Regions from separate parts of the Alteromonas infernus genome, predicted to be linked through region 1. Evidence: predicted binding sites of a transcription regulator. Region 1 holds the regulator's gene; each other region holds the start of a gene.
The links. Region 1 encodes FNR, which switches genes on or off when oxygen is low (the NO sensors DNR and NnrR bind a similar motif). Its sites were predicted from a motif close to TTGATCTAGATCAA; they were not measured.
Positions count from the first base shown of each region.

Region 2: a site for FNR is predicted at 2,404-2,417, ahead of clpB (ATP-dependent chaperone ClpB). Genes of this name have one in related genera too.
Region 3: a site for FNR is predicted at 2,532-2,545, ahead of ccoG (cytochrome c oxidase accessory protein CcoG). Genes of this name have one in related genera too.
Region 4: a site for FNR is predicted at 2,062-2,075, ahead of ACX5J7_RS02710 (high-potential iron-sulfur protein). Genes of this name have one in related genera too.

Region 1 covers NZ_CACSIG010000037.1:28,666-33,235, reverse strand. The annotation lists gene ACX5J7_RS10230 (heavy metal translocating P-type ATPase) at 1-1,556, shown strand, start outside; gene ccoS (cbb3-type cytochrome oxidase assembly protein CcoS) at 1,558-1,788, shown strand; gene ACX5J7_RS10220 (sulfite exporter TauE/SafE family protein) at 1,775-2,434, shown strand; gene fnr (fumarate/nitrate reduction transcriptional regulator Fnr) at 2,480-3,220, shown strand; gene uspE (universal stress protein UspE) at 3,471-4,394, shown strand; gene ttcA (tRNA 2-thiocytidine(32) synthetase TtcA) at 4,509-4,570, shown strand, end outside.
Region 2 covers NZ_CACSIG010000045.1:77,243-81,812, forward strand. The annotation lists gene ACX5J7_RS11920 (outer membrane protein assembly factor BamD) at 1-409, opposite strand, end outside; gene rluD (23S rRNA pseudouridine(1911/1915/1917) synthase RluD) at 596-1,579, shown strand; gene pgeF (peptidoglycan editing factor PgeF) at 1,595-2,350, shown strand; gene clpB (ATP-dependent chaperone ClpB) at 2,534-4,570, shown strand, end outside.
Region 3 covers NZ_CACSIG010000017.1:111,319-115,888, reverse strand. The annotation lists gene ACX5J7_RS04335 (acyl-CoA dehydrogenase family protein) at 1-1,019, shown strand, start outside; partial or broken gene ACX5J7_RS04330 (DUF3016 domain-containing protein) at 1,143-1,689, opposite strand; gene ACX5J7_RS04325 (hypothetical protein) at 1,801-2,073, opposite strand; gene ccoG (cytochrome c oxidase accessory protein CcoG) at 2,610-4,040, shown strand; gene ACX5J7_RS04315 (serine/threonine protein kinase) at 4,037-4,570, shown strand, end outside.
Region 4 covers NZ_CACSIG010000008.1:172,818-177,387, reverse strand. The annotation lists gene ACX5J7_RS02715 (amidase) at 1-1,523, shown strand, start outside; gene ACX5J7_RS02710 (high-potential iron-sulfur protein) at 1,620-1,913, opposite strand; gene ACX5J7_RS02705 (flavin reductase family protein) at 2,149-2,778, opposite strand; gene ACX5J7_RS02700 (zinc ribbon domain-containing protein) at 2,771-2,962, opposite strand; gene ACX5J7_RS02695 (hypothetical protein) at 3,241-3,495, opposite strand; gene ACX5J7_RS02690 (exonuclease domain-containing protein) at 3,511-4,570, shown strand, end outside.

The DNA.
Region 1 (4,570 bases):
CGATCTGTATGTTCATCTTTTTGTTGCTACTCAGTCGCTTTTTAGAGCATCGCAGCCGTCAACGTGCTGCGCAAATATCCGCCAATATGATGCAATACGTGCCTGTGTCTGCCACTAAGCTAGAAGCTAACGACAGCGTAACAGAATGTTTAGCAAAGCAGTTAAAAATAGATGACATTGTGCTGGTTAAGCCAGGGGAAACCATTCCCATAGACGGTTTGGTAACACAAGGGAGCGCTGCCGTTGACGAGTCGATGCTTACCGGCGAATTCAATCCGGTGCGAAAGTCAGCCAATAGCACCGTTTATGGCGGTACTGTTTGTCAGGACGGCACATTAACGGTAAAAGTTACTCAGACACTTAAAAATGCGTTGGTAAATCAAATTGTCCGCCTTCAGGCAAGCGCTATGGCGAGTAAGCCTAAAGCGGCACAATTAGCCGATAACTTTTCCCGTTATTTCGTGAGCGCCGTACTGGTTATCTCAGCGTTAACTTACGGGTTTTGGTACGTAAACGGCAGTGACGATGCCTTTTGGATCACTATATCTGTGCTGGTAGCAACCTGTCCTTGCGCGTTAGGTTTAGCCACGCCTTCAGCGCTAACCTGCGCTATGGCGAAATTAAACCGCCAAGGCATTTTGCTAAAACGCGCCGACGCCCTCGAGCAGATCACTAATATCGACACCATAGCATTGGATAAAACCGGCACCCTGACTCAAGGCAAGTTCACGATTTCCAATGCGTGGTTTGCTGACGGAATTGATAGCGAAAGCGCTATGGCGATAGCCTGCGCGCTTGAAGCTCGTTCCGAACACCCAATCGCGAAGGCCTTTAACGGTAAGGTATCACACAAGGTGGATAATTTTTCCGTAACGCCTGGGGGTGGCATTAGCGGTGTAATCAATGATACACATTTTTCAATGGGCTCTGCCGCATTTAGCCTGGCTAACTTACCATCATCAGATACTTACCCATCAGCCAATGTATTTTTAACAGTAAAAGGGCAAATCATTGCTGCTTTTGAAGTACGTGACACCCTTCGTGACGATACCCATGAAACTCTAGATATCTTGTCGCAAAGCCATACCCTTGCGGTATTAAGTGGTGACACCCAACAAAACGTTGATACGCTAACCGCGCCTTTGCCCATAAAAACGGCGAAAGGCGGCTTAACACCTGAACAAAAATACGAAGCGGTTCAGCAAATGCAGCAAGGGGGAGCCAAAGTAATGATGATGGGCGACGGCATTAACGATGCACCTGTACTTGCCAGTGCAGATGTTGCCATTGCAGTGGGTAACGCAACGGACGTTGCCAAAACGGCTGCTGACGTTATATTGCTGGGCGATCAACTGTTATCTGTACCAGCGCTAATTAAAACCTCACATCAAGTGAAACAGAAAATAAGACAAAACATCGGCTGGGCTGTGGGATACAACCTTTTAATATTGCCTTTCGCCGTGTCTGGTTTACTTTCTCCATGGATGGCGGTTGTGGGTATGTCATTAAGCAGTATCATTGTAGTTACAAACTCAACGCGACTTTTGAGCAAATAGCATGAGTATTATTTACGTATTAATTCCTATCGCCATCATTATTGTGGCAGTCGCTATTGTCATTTTCTTTTGGGCGGTAAAAACCAATCAGTTCGAGGATTTAGACCGCCAAGGCTATAGCATTCTTTTTGACGATGACTTATCGCCAGAAGAGAAAAAACTGGCCGAACAGCGCAAACAAATACAAGAAGATAAGGCAGCAAAAAGCCAAGAAGATAATGGACGGGATTAATTACTTTTCTGCCTTTCTTATAGGTTTAGCAGGAGGCGTACATTGTGTAGGCATGTGCGGCGGTATTGTTGCAGCGCTTAGAATGGTATCGCCAAAGGGGGCATCGGCATTGCCCTACACCCTCGCCTACAACATGGGACGCATTACTAGCTATACACTAGCAGGGGCCATTACCGGTGCGCTTGGAAAAATAGCTGCTGACTTCGTACCGCTTGCTAATTATGCCCTCTCTCTTCTAAGCGGCATCATGTTGCTTTTACTCGCTTGTTACTTAGGGAAATGGTGGACGGGTTTATCGGTCTTAGAAAACGCGGGCAAAGGCCTGTTTGCAAAGCTTCAGCCTTTATCAAAACGATTTCTTCCTTTCAAAACGCCGTTAAGCGCGGTTCCCTACGGCTTTATATGGGGCTGGCTACCATGTGGATTGGTCTATTCAACGCTAACCTGGTCTCTGGCAGCGGGTAATGCATTGCAAGGCGCTGGCATTATGTTTTTCTTCGGTTTGGGAACGTTACCCACACTGTTAGCCGCAAGTGCCGGTAGCCAGTATCTTGTTCAAAGCTTTCAGCACAGCTATGTGAGACAAGTCATAGCTGTGATAATGGCCATATATGCCACTTATCTAATTTATGGCGCATTCATGTGAAAATGCGTGTACTATAATCATGTGTACATTAAGAGAGTCAGTCTTATGAGCAAAGGAAGCGAATTTTCAATACATTGTCAGAACTGTAGTTTCAGTCACCTCTGTTTACCTGTTGCATTGAATAAGACAGAAATAGAGTCTCTCGACGATATCATAGAGCGCAAAAAGCCCCTTCATAAAGGTGATACCCTTGTTCAAACCGGCGATAAGTTTGAGTCGTTATATGCAGTAAGAACCGGGTCATTTAAATCGTTTGTGACTAACTCTGAAGGTGAAGAGCAAATAACGGGGTTTCACTTTCCCGGTGACATCATTGGCTTTGATGCCCTTCGAGAAAACAAGCACCAAAGTTACACAATGGCTCTAGAAACCGCCATGGTGTGCGAGTTGCCCTACGAAACGCTTGACGAAATGTCGATGCAGCTTCCTAAATTACGCCATCAAATTATGAGCTTTATGAGTGCAGAGATTAAACATGATCACGATTTGATAATGCTTCTCAACAAACGCACGGCTGAAGAACGCCTTTTGTATTTTATCTCTCATTTATCTCAGCGTTTTGAAGAACGCGGTTTTTCACACAGAGAATTTCACCTTACGATGACGCGTAACGAGATAGGTAACTATCTTGGCTTAACGATAGAGACCATCAGTCGCTTATTAAGTCGTTTCCAAAAAGAAGATATTATTAAAGTTGAAGGTAAACTTATTACGATTGTGGACTTTGAACGCCTTAATACCAAGCTAGAAGTGCTTAACGGCCCGAGTATAGTGTGTAACGGCTAATGTGGTCTAACTCGGTTAAATGGGGTTATCTTCCTAAAAGCGCGCATTCAGCGCGCTTTATACTCCTACTCCCATAACCCTTTTTTCCCATTATTGGCAATGACGCTATACATTGTTGCTTGCCTTGCAATATAAAATACTTGATCTAAAACAACTTACGTTTTCCACATTGTCGTTTATAGTTAGTACAAGTTACTGTTGAACGTTACCGTTCACACAGCCACGACCAAACTTCGTATTAGGGGGAGTTATGATTGAGTGTAAACGAATCCTTGCGGTAGTCGATGCCGAGCGAGATAACCAGCCCGCGTTAAGTCGCGCTTATGAATTAGCATCAAAGACCGGGGCCTCTGTAACTGCGATTATGGTGGTTTACGACTTGTCTTATGATATGACCACTATGTTAAGTCCAGATGAGCGAGAAGCCATGCGAGATGCTGTTACCAATGAGCATGCTAAATGGCTCTCTGGGCAGCTTAAAGAACAAGGCTTCGGTGAAACTGACATCGTGGTTGAATGGAACAATCGTGCCTACGAATCGATTATCTATTACACACTTAAGAATCAAATTGACCTTGTTGTAAAAGCCACTAAAAAGCATGACGACCTGGCTTCCGTTATTTTTACACCTACCGATTGGCATTTAATGCGTAAGTGTCCGCGCCCCGTTTTATTAGTTAAAGAGCATGATTGGCCAGAAGGCGGCGAGATCATTGCCGCTGTAAACGTCGGCAGTGAAGACGAAGAACATGCTGCGCTTAACGACAAGATTACCGTTATCGCCAATGATTATGCGGCCTTGCTAAAAGGTAAGGTTAATTTAGTCAATAGCTTCCCTTCTACGCCACTTAATATTGCTATCGAGGTGCCCGAATTTGACCCTGATACCTATCATGACGCGGTAAAAAATCATCATAAGAAAGAAATGAAAAGCCATGCGTTAAAGTACGGCATTGCAGATGAAAAATGTGTTGTCAGAGAAGGGCTACCTGAAAAAGTCATTCCACAAGTGGCAAAGACATTAGACGCCGAACTCGTCATTATAGGCACTGTAGGCCGTGTTGGTCTTTCTGCCGCGCTTATTGGGAACACGGCGGAGCATGTTATTGATGAGCTAAATTGTGACGTATTGGCTATCAAGCCAGACGGATTCGAGTCGCCGTTAAGTGTGTGATGCCATTAACCTTACGAGCAACCTTTTATGCGTAAATTTAAGAATACAGGCATGGTCTAGAAAAGGCCCTTTATTGTATAATGCTTGCTTTATCACGAACCAAGCTAGTTAATTATGAGTTTAGGCACAAGCAGTGCTGATGCGTCGGTACTAAACGCAGCGCAAAGTAAGCAAAA
Region 2 (4,570 bases), on a different contig from region 1:
GATCGATATTCATTAGCTCTTGGAAAAGATTGCTATCAGATTCCATGTTAGTTAAGCCACGCATATAGTAAGCGTAGTCAACATCTGAATGGTTTGGATTCAAGCGAATAAATCTATCGATAGTGGCGAGAGTTTCTTCGTTCTTACCCGATTTATAGTAGCTATAGATAAGGTCTAGCTGTACTTGGTGCGATAGAGGACCAAACGGGTAGCGCGAGTCTAATGCGCTGAGGGTTTGCGCGGCAGCACTAAAGTTCCCGACTTCCATGCTTTGCTTCGCTCTGTCATACAGTTGCTGTGCACCCATGTTAGCTAAAACGGCTTTCTCTTCTTTATCCGAAGAGCTACATCCTGCGACAGATACCATAGCACCAAGTAACACGGGTGCCAGTAGACGAAATGATTTCATAATAATTCTATTTTCCTGCTAAACAGTTTTAATACTTCGCTGTCTAAGCTCATGTGTTAAACAACAACACTTTAATTGCATTCTAACGTACTAACGATGAGAAAAACCATACAAAAACGTAAACAAGGCAGTGTACAGCGTGAATCCTTGTTATAATACCCTTTTTTAGACGTAATCAATGGTGTTATGACACAGTCGCCGAACACAATACAATTAGAAGCTTCAACGGAAGCTGCGCATTTTGGTTTACGGTTAGATCAGGTTTTAGCTGATTTGTTCCCAGAATATTCGCGTTCTAAGTTAAAAACTTGGATTCAAGACGGAAATGTCTCTGTGAATGGGGAGGTAATAACCGTTCCTCGTCATAAAATGCAAATGGACGAACTGGTTACAGTGCAAGCAGAAATGGATGTGCAAGTAACCAGCGAAGCACAAAATATCGCATTGGACATTGTTTATGAAGACGAGCATATTCTTGTCATCAATAAACCTGCTGATTTAGTCGTGCATCCTGGCGCGGGAAATCCAAGCGGTACAGTGCTTAATGCATTGCTAAATCACTATCCTGAAATTGACAAAGTTCCCCGTGCAGGCATTGTCCACCGTCTTGACAAAGACACCACAGGCTTGATGGTTGTGGCAAAAACAATACCTGCGCAAACGCACCTTGTTGACCAACTACAACGCCGCGAGATGAGCCGTGAATATGAAGCCATTGCTCTAGGCACTATGGTTGCGGGCGGTATTGTAGATGAACCTATTGGCAGACATGCTACAAAACGCACGCACATGGCAGTTCGCGAAATGGGCAAACCTGCAATTACGCACTTTCGCGTTATAGAAAAGTTTAGAGCTTACACCCATTTGCGCTTAAAACTTGAGACCGGACGCACCCACCAGATTCGCGTTCACATGGCGCATATAAAGCATCCATTATTGGGTGATCAAGTGTATGGTGGAAGACCGCGCTTACCTAAAGGTGCATCTGAAGATTTTATTGGGGTACTTCGCGGCTTCCAGCGCCAAGCACTTCACGCAGCGCAGTTGTCGCTTTTCCACCCAGAGACAGAAGAGTGGATGACGTGGAAGGCGCCTTTACCGCAAGACATGCAAGATTTGCTTAAGGCCGTTAAAAAAGACACTGAAGACAATCCTCAGGATATGCTTTAGCGAGTATTTAGACCTATGGCACCGACGACAGCGAACGCTTCTAAAGTTTCGACACTTGAGTTGATTGAACCTGCGTGGGCATGCCCGCCTAATATTGAGGCATACACGACCACGAGAATTGGCGGCGCGAGCCTAGGCGAGTTCGCAGGGTTAAATGTGGGGAGTCATGTGGGCGATGACTTGCTTTTGGTGAAAGCCAACAGGCGTCTTTTGCCCCATAGCGATAAAATTACCTGGCTAGAGCAAATTCACAGTAACCGTGTCGTTGCTTTACCTAGTGTAGATACCACAGCTGACGCGGCTTATTCTGCATCTAAGTCACATTTTTGTGCAGTAATGACCGCAGACTGTGTGCCTATATTGCTTTGTGACAAACAAGGCCGCGAAGTGGCTGCGGTACACGCCGGTTGGAAGGGGCTGGAATCGAATATTATCAGCAATGCAATTGCGCACTTTCGTGCTTCACCGGCAGACGTTATAGCGTGGATTGGCCCTGCTATTAGCGGCCCTTGCTATGAAGTGGACGCCGAGCTAGGCCGCAGGTTTTCCCATATTGACGGCGCTGTAGCGCCCAGTGACCAACCCGGTAAATGCTTATTAGATTTACCGCTGGTGGCGCAAGTTCAACTAGAACAGGCTGGTGTAAAAAGTGTGACGCAAAGTCATTTTTGTACCTATTCAGACGAACATCGTTTTTATTCTCATCGCAGAGCTACCCATCAGCATAAGCGCACCACCGGAAGGATGGTTAGTGTTATCGGTATACGCTAACTCACTGGTGCTGCGATTTTCTTCACAGGTTTAGTTTCAAACTGCGTCAATGTTTGCGCTACATCAAATTCATTGCATTAATTGTTATCATTTGGACTAACTTTTCATTCTCATACTTGAATAGCAAATCACCAGCCTACATAAATAGAACATAACAATTTTTTCATCTATTAGGTTGAGATTATGAGATTAGATAGATTTACCAGCAAATTTCAGCTCGCTATATCCGATGCTCAATCACTCGCATTGGGGCGCGACCACCAATATATTGAACCGGTACACTTGATGACGGCAATGCTTAATCAGCAAGGCGGCTCAGTGCGACCATTGCTCGATCAAGCTAATATCAATGTTAACGCGTTACGTTCTGCACTGAGTCAAGCAATTGAGCGCTTGCCACGAATTGAAGGCATTGGTGGCGATGTTCAGTTAAGCAAAGACAGCGGCATATTACTAAACCTTTGCGACAAAATAGCGCAGCAGCGAAAAGATGAATATATCACTTCTGAAATCTTTGTGCTTGCTGCCCTTGAAGACAAAGGGCGGTTGGGTGAAATTCTCAAGAGCTTAAATATTACCAAAGATGCTATTGAAAGCGCGATAGACGATATGCGCGGTGGTCAAAAAGTAACGGACCCTAATGCCGAAGACGTCCGCCAAGCATTAGAAAAATATACAACCGATTTAACCGAACGCGCTGAGCAAGGCAAGCTTGACCCTGTCATTGGGCGCGACGATGAAATTCGCCGAACTGTTCAGGTACTGCAGCGTAGAACAAAAAATAACCCCGTGCTTATTGGTGAGCCTGGCGTAGGTAAAACTGCCATTGTTGAAGGCCTCGCACAGCGTATTATCAATGGCGAAGTGCCCGAAGGACTTAAAAACAAGCGCGTGCTTTCCCTAGATATGGGGGCACTTGTCGCTGGTGCCAAATATCGCGGCGAGTTCGAAGAAAGGTTGAAAGCGGTGCTAAATGAACTTGCCAAAGAAGAAGGCCGCGTTATTTTATTCGTTGATGAACTGCACACCATGGTAGGAGCAGGGAAGGGCGATGGCGCTATGGACGCAGGCAATATGCTTAAGCCAGCATTAGCCCGCGGTGAACTTCACTGCGTAGGCGCCACCACGCTGGATGAATATCGCCAATATATCGAAAAAGATGCAGCCCTTGAGCGACGCTTCCAAAAAGTATTGGTAGAAGAGCCTAGCGTTGAAGATACTATCGCTATATTGCGAGGTCTAAAAGAGCGTTATGAACTCCATCACTCTGTGGATATTACCGACCCAGCCATTGTAGCGGCGGCAAGTTTATCTCATCGTTATATTAGTGATCGCCAGCTTCCAGACAAGGCAATTGACCTTATCGATGAAGCGGCATCGAGCATACGCTTACAGATCGACTCTAAGCCAGAAGATATGGACCGTTTAGAGCGCCGTATTATACAGCTAAAATTGGAAGAACAGGCGCTTGCAAAAGAAACCGATGATGCCAGCCATAAACGCCTGGAGATGATTGAACTAGAGCGTGAGCAAGCTGAGACTAAATACGCTGAACTTGAAAAAGTATGGCTAGATGAAAAAGATGCGATGCAAGGAACGCAAACCATAAAAGGTGAGCTAGAGCAGGCAAAACTTGATTTAGAAATCGCGCGAAGAGCCTCTGATCTTAACCGCATGTCTGAACTTCAATATGGACGTATACCGGAATTAGAAGCAAAGCTAGAACAGGCTGCGGAAAACGAGACTCGCGAAACCACATTGCTTAAAAACAAAGTAACCGACGTTGAAATTGCCGATGTACTTTCTCGGTGGACCGGTATTCCTGTGGCCAGAATGCTAGAAGGAGAGCGCGAGAAGTTATTGCGCATGGAAGATGTGCTGCACAAGCGGGTGGTTGGTCAAGAAGAAGCCGTTCAATCAGTTTCTAATGCAATTCGTCGCTCACGTGCTGGACTCGCTGACCCGAATCGCCCCATTGGTTCGTTCCTATTTTTAGGGCCAACTGGCGTTGGTAAGACTGAGCTGTGCAAAGCTTTGGCTGGCTTTATGTTCGACACTGAAGATGCCATGATACGGATAGATATGTCGGAATTCATGGAAAAGCATTCGGTTGCGCGTCTTGTTGGTGCACCTCCAGGTTACGTCGGGTATGAAGAAGGTGGCTACTTAACAGAAGCGGTACGTCGCAAACCTTATTCGGTTATTCTACTCGATGAAGTG
Region 3 (4,570 bases), on a different contig from region 1:
TGTCCGTGGGCAGTATTGAACACAAAATGGGAATTAAAGCGAGCCCTACTTGCGTGATGAATTTTGACGGCGCTAAAGGTTACTTGGTGGGTGAAGAAAACCAAGGTCTAGCCTGTATGTTCACCATGATGAATGACGCGCGCTTCCAAGTGGGCCTTCAAGGTTTAGGGGCTGCAGAAGCGTCTTACCAGGGTGCCCTGACTTATGCACGTGAACGTGTGCAGTCTCGCGCGCCTCAAGGTATTCAAAATCCAGACGGCAAAGCTGACCCTATTGTCTTTCAACCTGACGTAGCTCGAATGCTGCTTACTCAAAAGTCTCTGATAGAAGGCTGCCGCGCCCTTTCGCTTTTTTATGCGAAGTTTATGGACGTTGAGAAGCTCGGTGAAGGGCAAGAAAAAGAAGATGCAGAGAAGATTCTGCAATTCTTAACGCCAATCTGTAAAGCCTTTATGACCGATATGGGCCTTGAAACCACAAGCTTAGGTGTTCAAGTGTTCGGTGGCCACGGCTTTATTCGCGAGTGGGGAATGGAGCAGCTTATGCGTGATGTGCGCATTGCTATGCTTTATGAAGGAACTAACGGCATTCAAGCGCTTGACCTAATAGGCCGAAAGCTAACCCGCGACGGTGGTCAAATGATGGAAGCGACCTATAAGGCATTCTCTGCTTTAGTTGGCGATATACAAGACAGCGAAGCGAAAAATCTTGCGCAAGGCATCCTTGATGATTGGCGCGCCTCTTCTGCTGATTGCTTAGGTATGGATGCGACTACGGCAGCTTCAGCAGCCTGCGATTATCTAGCTTACAGCGCGTATTCACTCATTGGCGTACTTTGGTACAGTATGGCTGACAAAGCTCAGCATGTCGGCAATGCAGTGCTCGCGGCATCGAAGATGAAAACTCGTGATTTCTACATGGAGAGAATTCTTGTACGTCGCGATGCTCACAAAGCCGCATATAAAGCAGGCCCAGAAAGTACCCTCGCCGTTTCAGGTAATGAGTTTGATTACCTTTAAAATATAACAGCTAAGCTCGGCTTATCTACTTCTGATAAGCCGAAGGCACAAAAAAGGTCACTTCATTGAAGTGACCTTTTTTATTGCCTTAAGTCTCTGCTTGCAATATGCTCTGCAGCTGCCCTAATTCGTTGCGGCAACTTGCGTAGAAAAAGTATCGGAAAACCAGTCATTCAACATGGCTTTCTCATAAGATAAGGACTCTGTTCGGTTGCGACGAATATTCGACTCCATAAAATCCATATCTTTAAGCTTCACACCTTTTGCACTTAAAAATCACCTTGCCATCTTCGCTGGCTAACGTGTAGCTAAAGGTCATGCGCGGTATATCGATGCGTTTGATAATGCGAACGTCGCTTCCCGCACCTGAGCCAAAGCCGACAAACTGGCTCGGCCATACCTGTCCGGCAAGGTCTACATTAGTCACTGTCATAGAGAGCACTTGTGATTCCGGTAAGCTACTCGCTAGCTCTGCAATATGGGACTCAAGCTCTTCTAACGTGCGTTCGCGAAAACGTTTGCGCGATTCATTGGTTGGCCTTACATCGCTGTAAGATTCAGGCTCTTCCCACGTAATGTTGACTTCCGCTGCCTGGGAGGGAGCAAGAGCCGCTAGTAAACCTACTGCTGCGGCGCAACTCAAACAAGAAAAAGTACGTAGTTTATTCACTTTTATGCTCCTAAATTCAGTCGATTCGACCATAAGTTAGCAAGCTTTAAAAATAGTTTGTCCGAACTATAATCGCCCTGCGCACTACACACCTACAGAGTTAAACTTAGGTTAGTTTTGCTTGGCGACCTGCATAACCGGTGACTGCTTGATGATTAGGCAAAGTTGAGCGCGTTTAGTTCCCGTAAAATTTGGGTTTATGTCGTCATTTTCACAATAGGTAAGGTAGAAGCGCTTCACACTGGCACTGCTAACCGTTATTTGCTTCACGTAGGTTTGCTGATAGGGCTTCAGCGGGCTTAACTCAATATTAATTTTATCCTGCAGGCTTCCTAACTCTTTGCGTTCTGGCAAGGTAGAAAAAGCCACAAGCCAATCTGACACTGAGTGTTGGATATCCTCAAAGAGGTACTGAACAAACGGGGATCGCAGTACCAAAACCAGAACGATTATTTCAGCCGCGATAATAAAGAACCTTAACATAACTTCCCAGTTAACGTTGACGCACGTTTTAAACAAATAGCTTCAAGTTACACACAACTTAAAAACAGATCACCTAACTTCTTTTTGCCAAATTCCATTTTAGAGTAAGTCTAATGTACATGATTTAGACAGTATTTGACCATAATATTGTCGCCGATATTAATGGCTTACGGGTTTATCTGTAAATACGACAATCTATACTCATGTATAGTAGTACGCATCTAGAACGATTTTCACGAGCTGTATAAAAGTGTTTACGGTTAAACGAGAAATCAACGCGTTACGCTATGTCATTCGTGAAATTTCTAAACTTTCAGTATTGACTGAAAGTCCTAAAAGTTAGATCATACGCCCCATTATTGATCTATATTAAATACGATGTTGAGATCGCAGTTATACTGCGCAGGCAGTTCGCTACATCTACATAAGGTTAAGCTATGAATGAAAAAATACCGGTAAAGACCGTTACGCCGGTAAAAGTGCATAAGCCGAAAGGTAGTGCAGAGGGTAAGCGCCATGATTCACGCAGCCGTATTTATGTGCGCGCCGTTCAGGGGCCTCTTGAAACCTTCAGACGTTTCTTTGGCCTTTTCTTTTTGGCCTTGTTTGCCGTTATTCCATGGATTCAATACAACGGCCACCAGGCGGTTCTACTAGATATTGGTGAGCAGCGGTTTACTATTTTCTCGCTTACTTTGTGGCCTCAAGACCTTACTTTATTAGCCTATATATTCATTGTTTCGGCCTTTGCACTTTTCTTTGTGACAACCTTTGCAGGGAGAGTGTGGTGTGGCTTTATGTGCCCACAAACCACGTGGGTTTATATCTACACGTGGTTTGAAGAGAAATTCGAAGGCCCACGCAATAAGCGCATAGCGCTTGATGCGCGTAAAATGGACGTAGATAAATTTCTAAGGAAAACAGCCAAACACACAGCGTGGGTAATAGTTGCCTTGCTTACTGCCTTAACTTTTGTGGGTTACTTTACCCCCATTGGTGCCTTATTTATTGACTTTGCTACCTTTGACACAAGCTTTTGGGCGGGCTTTTCGGTTATTTTCTTTGCAGTCTGTACCTATGGTAACGCGGGTTATATGCGAGAAATCATGTGTACTCATATCTGCCCTTATGCCCGCTTCCAGTCAGCCATGTTCGACAAAGATACCTTCACTGTATCTTACGACGCAACTCGAGGTGAGCAGCGCGGGCCGCGCCCCCGGAAACTTAGTCACGAGCAGGTAAAAGAGAAAGGCTTAGGCGATTGCATTGATTGCAACCTGTGCGTACAAGTGTGCCCCACTGGCATTGATATTCGTAACGGCCTTCAATACGAGTGCATTAACTGTGGTGCCTGTGTCGATGCCTGTAACGGCGTTATGGATAAAATGGGTTACCCCAAAGGCCTGATTAGTTTTACGTCAGAAGAAGAACTGGCTGGCGGTAAAACGCACGTTTTACGCCCTAAGCTGATTGGCTATTTTGTAGTGCTTATCGTTATGACAGGCTTACTATTTGCCAACATTTGGACGCGAAGCCCCACCGAGGTGGACATTATTCGCGACAGAAACTCGCTATACCGTGAAACCAATGAAGGCCTGATAGAAAACGTATATACCATTAAGGTTTTAAATAAAACTCAGCAAACCCAAACCTACACTATTGCAGTGAAAGGGCTACCTGATTACGAATACATAGGTGAGCAAACGGTTACGGTTGTCGGTGGTACGGTTTACAGTACACCGATTTCAGTTGCAACCGACGCCTATAATCTGGAAGATACGGTTACCGATATTTTTATCAGTGTAACCACCACAATTGATGGAGAAACGGTTACGGTTGATGAACCAACGAAGTTCCTTTATCGATGACAGATTTTTCTTTCTCTGGGCTTAGCCCAGATACCATATTAGATGCCCTGGAAAGCCAGGGCATTTTTCTTCAAAGCGGCTTGTTAGCGCTTAACAGCTATGAAAACCGGGTTTACCAATTTCTTGCCGAAGATGGCAAGCGTTACGTTGCCAAGTTCTATCGCCCAGGCCGCTGGAGCGACACTCAAATCAGCGAAGAGCATGAGTTTGCTCAAGAACTTATAGAGAATGAAATTCCCTTGGCCGCGCCTACTGCCATAAACGGCAGTACGTTGCACCATCACAAAGTAGGTGAGACCGACTACCGCTTTGCGCTGTTTCCCTCTGTTGGCGGCAGACAATTTGAAAATGATAACCTTGACCAACTCGAGTGGATGGGCCGCTTTATAGGTCGCATTCATCGTGTCGCTCATTCCAAAGCATTTACTTCTCGCCCTTCCATTGATGTTGAAAGCTATCTCAACGAGCCAAAACAAGTGCTCGAGCAAAGTACTTTGCTACCTGATCATTTAAAAACCGCATTTTTTGCC
Region 4 (4,570 bases), on a different contig from region 1:
AACCCGCACATCAGCAAGCACAGGCTATTGCCAGTGGCGAGATTACGTCTGCGGCCTTGGTAAAAGGTTATTTAGCGCGTATTGAACAGCTAGATGGCAAGGTAAATAGTGTGTTGTCAGTGAACCCCAATGCGCTAGAAGAAGCGAATGCTATTGATAAGCAACTGGCGAACGGCAAGACGCTGGGCCCGTTAGCAGGTATACCTGTTTTGCTGAAAGATAATATCGAAAGCGATGAACTGCCTACAACGGCGGGCTCGATGGCGCTACTTAACAATAACACTGGGCGAAATGCACCCATTGTGGCAAAACTGAAAGCAGCCGGTGCCATTGTTCTGGGTAAAACTAATTTATCGGAGTGGGCAAATTTTCGCTCTGAATCATCAATAAGTGGTTGGAGCGCGGTAGGCGGGCTTACTCGTAACCCGCACATGCTATCGAGAAGTGCCTGTGGTTCCTCGTCGGGCTCGGGAGCGGCTATGTCGCTGCGCTTGGCGTCCCTCGCCGTGGGTACGGAAACCAATGGCTCTATTATCTGTCCAGCTTCTATTAACGGAGTGGTAGGTTTCAAACCAACCGTGGGTTTACTTTCTAGAACCCATATTGTACCTATCTCATTTAGCCAGGACACCGCTGGGCCAATGACATCGAGTGTACAAGACGCGTGGTTAATGGCCTCAGTTATGGCTGGCGCCGATAAAAACGATAGCGCAACTAAAAACGCTGACGACCACCTTCTTGAAGTCCCCTCTTCGTCGCTGCTTGCCACAGACTTAAAAGGTAAGCGTATTGGTGTGGTGCGCTACCGACAAGGTGATAACCCTCACGTATTGGCTGTTTATGAAAAAGCGTTAAAGCAGTTGGAAGCATCTGGTGCAACCCTCGTAGATATCAGTGATTTTTCTCAGCCGGATTCCTTTTGGGCAGATTCATACAATGTGTTGCTAAGCGAGTTCCATCACAGCATTAACGAGTACCTGTCGAACTCTCCTGCATCGCTTCCCGCTAAAAACCTGTCTGAGCTCATCGAGTTCAACCAGGCTACACCCAGAGAGTTAGCGTTATTTGACCAAGATATCTTTGAGAAGTCCTTAGCCTCTTCTGCTATCGACAGTGACGAATACAAACATGCACTGCGCCTTATCCGAGATACCGCTGGGGAAAACGGTATAGACGCCTTATTGTCGAAGCACAATGTTGACGTATTGGTTGCGCCATCGAATAGCCCTTCATTTTTAATTGATGGCGTATACGGCGACCACTCACCAGTGGGCTTCATCGGGATTGGGTATTTGGCCGCTATTGCCGGTTATCCGCATTTAACTGTGCCTGCTGGGCAAGTAAAAGATCTTCCGGTAGGCATTAGTTTCATCGGCGGCAAATGGCAAGATAAGAAAGTGCTAGAAATAGGCAGCATTTTTGAAGCAAAACACGGCTTTTTTATCAAGCCCGGTTTATTACCCACGCGCTTTGATAACCCGCGTTTAAAAGGTATAGAAGCAGGCCTTAGCGACCCTCGTTAAGCATTTGCCGCAAGGGAGTGAATACATCCTTCAAGCAATAAAAAAGCCCTCGATAATATCGAGGGCTTTCAATCGTCTATCAGCGTGGCCGCTATCTTAGCCCGGCTTTTTGACCCAAGCACTACACCAGCCATCCGCATTTACCAGCTTATTAGGGAAAATGTTACAAGGACGGTATTGTTCACCATCAGCTCCCTGCACGTACATGCAGTTAGCGCACTTTGAACCTTCAACGGTAGACGACGGTGTGTAGTTTAATGCTTTCGCTGTTGGGTCGTCGGCACTTAGCTGTTCTTGAGCTTGTGCGCGCAACGCTACACCACCTAGCGTCAGACCTATAACTGTAGAGCCTGATAACTTCAAGAAATCTCGGCGGTTTACAGATTTCATAACATTCTCCTTAAGAGATAGAAACGATAATGATTCTTTTTTATTCGGCGCTTTAAACGCAAAAACCTGCCCAAAGAGGCAGGTTTTATTACATATCTAAATACTATCTCTTTTTGAAAAAAGATCGAACGAAAAGTCGTATTTTCCTTTGATCTAGATTAAATAAACTTCAGAGTTCGATATGGCAGTAGCAACCCTTATTGATGCAAATAAGACCGAAGTTGCGCTAAAAGGTTCATTTTTGCGATAAATCTGCGCCCGGCTTAGCGTAGGCAAACTGTGCGATACGCGAGGTACCGTGATAGCTGTCTAGCCCGGAGATGCACGCTGTTTTCGCTTGTTCGATATCGGCGTAACCTTCGGTATCAATAATTTCTTCAGGTAGAAAAAGTTCTTGAATCTCACCAATGACCATTTCGGTTTCATTTAGTAAGGTAAAGTGTTGCGCTACCTTAAGCCCCATTTTTATCTCACTCTCCTTAACGTAAGGGGCGCTGAACGTTTCGCTAAACACAGGCGTTAAGCCTACGGCATCAAATTCACTGTCTTCTGGCGCGTAGCGTGCAGAGGTTTGGTGCGCTTTGTCTACCCAATCAGCTGAGACATGATTGAGTGTGTAGAAACCTTGTTGCTTAATATTGCTAAGTGTATCGCGCGTTACTGTGTGAGGTCGCATGATCATGCCAAGAAGAGGAGGGTTTGCGCCTACGTGAACAACAGAGCTGACAATAGCCAGGTTATTGGTTTGTCCGTCACTCGTCCCAACTAAGGTAGCTGACTTAAAACCTGATAGGCTGTTAATTAGGTTGGCCCGATAGCGCTGCGCTAGTGCATCTATATCACTGCGAGTAAACTGCTTAGTCATTCTCTCGTTCTGCCTCAATGTGTATATCGTCGGCGTCTTGGTATGCGGTTAACTCTATGGGTTGGCAGCATACCTGACAATCAAGAACCTGTACTTGACCTACGTCGTTAACTTCATCTATTTCCACATCGTTTGGTGCCATACAGTAGGGGCAAGAGAAGCCCATAGATCGGGTTAAGCTCATAATAGTTCGCCTTCGTAATCATTATTTGGTGTTATTACGTAATGCAAAGAAGACTGGATTTACTCACTGGCATAGAAGTGTAAGCGATAGGCGCGCCTAAGCGAGAGCGAGATTAGGCATACGCAAGCTAGATGCAGACGGAAGTAGATTTTATTAAAGGTGAATTGTGGTGAATAAGATAGGCGTATGCCCGTGCTGTAAAAGACAGACCCGTTTAACGTTTCATCACCTCATCCCCAAAAAAATGCATCGGCGTAACTATTTCAAAAAGCATTACACTAAAGCAGAGCTTCAATCCGGCATATATATTTGCCGGCAATGTCATAGCGGTGTCCACCGATTCTACGATGAAATGGCGCTGGCCAAACACTACAATAGTTTACAGCATCTATTAGACGATTCGCAGCTTGCGGCTTTTTTTCAATGGGTATCGAAACAGCGAGTGCGAGTTTAAACAGGGAATCAATAACTAAAATAGGCGTATTTAATTTGATTAATTGGGCTGTATAAATATACACTATTGCCGATTTCATAGCCAAAGATGCACCATGCGAAAAGATTTACCGCCCCGTTATTACCTGACACATTTTCATGAATTTCTCGCGTTCTTTGAAGGGGCGAGCCAGTCGTTATTAAGCAGTGAAGCTGTGCGCTTTATTCAGCGTTTCAAAGCCCTTGATGAGGACAAGCAATGTATTGTGGTTCGCGCGGCTAATCGCAAATATGCAGTGATAGATAGAATGCAGTTCAATTATGGTGAAATTGTTGCCCCTCAACATCAAATTGACTGTTTAATTAAGGACGGCTGGTTTGGCGATTTAACTCACGCTACGCTTAATGATATTGCTGGGGTTTTGACAAAAGATGCTCTGCTCGCGCTTTTGTCAGAATACGGCAGCATTCAGGGTCTTGCTTCTCAGAGAAAACCTAAACTCGTCAACTTACTTAGTGAGCAAATTACTGCCCGAGGATGGCCAGAGAGTTTTTCACTTGAAAGCTACTTAGTGTGTTTATTCGATAGTGCCCTGCGCTTCTTATTGTTTATTTATTTTGGTAACACAAAAAGCCGTTTAAATCAGTTTTCTATGCGCGACCTTGGGGTAATGAGAACACGCTCTGATTCTGTTACCGACACCGCGCGCTTTGAAAGTAAAGACGATGCACTGGCCGCGTGGTTTTATGCCAATCATTCAAGCCAGCTTGCCTTCTATAACCATGAGACATTGTTATCGCTTGCAGATAGCGAATTCCCAGAAACAGAAGGGGTGTCAGCCAGTTTTTATCGCGACCAGCTACTTTACGCACTAGGGCTTAAAGTACTTGAGGTTAACCGCGATAAGGGGCTTAACATACTGGCATTAGCGCAAAGCGATAAAGCAAAAGAAAAGTGGCTAAGAGAAAGCTATAAAGACGGTAACCACGGTGAAGTTCGACGCGCTTTAGAGCACATCATAGATAACCCCCAGTCAGATACCTTGCTGGCTTTTGCGGAAGACTTTTATGCCCGCAAATATCATAAAAAGCGCACCAGCACCGTTACCGACATGCTGAGAAACGCAAGTAGAACCTTAGCCATAGATGTTAGTCAAAATCAGCAGGTAGAGCGGG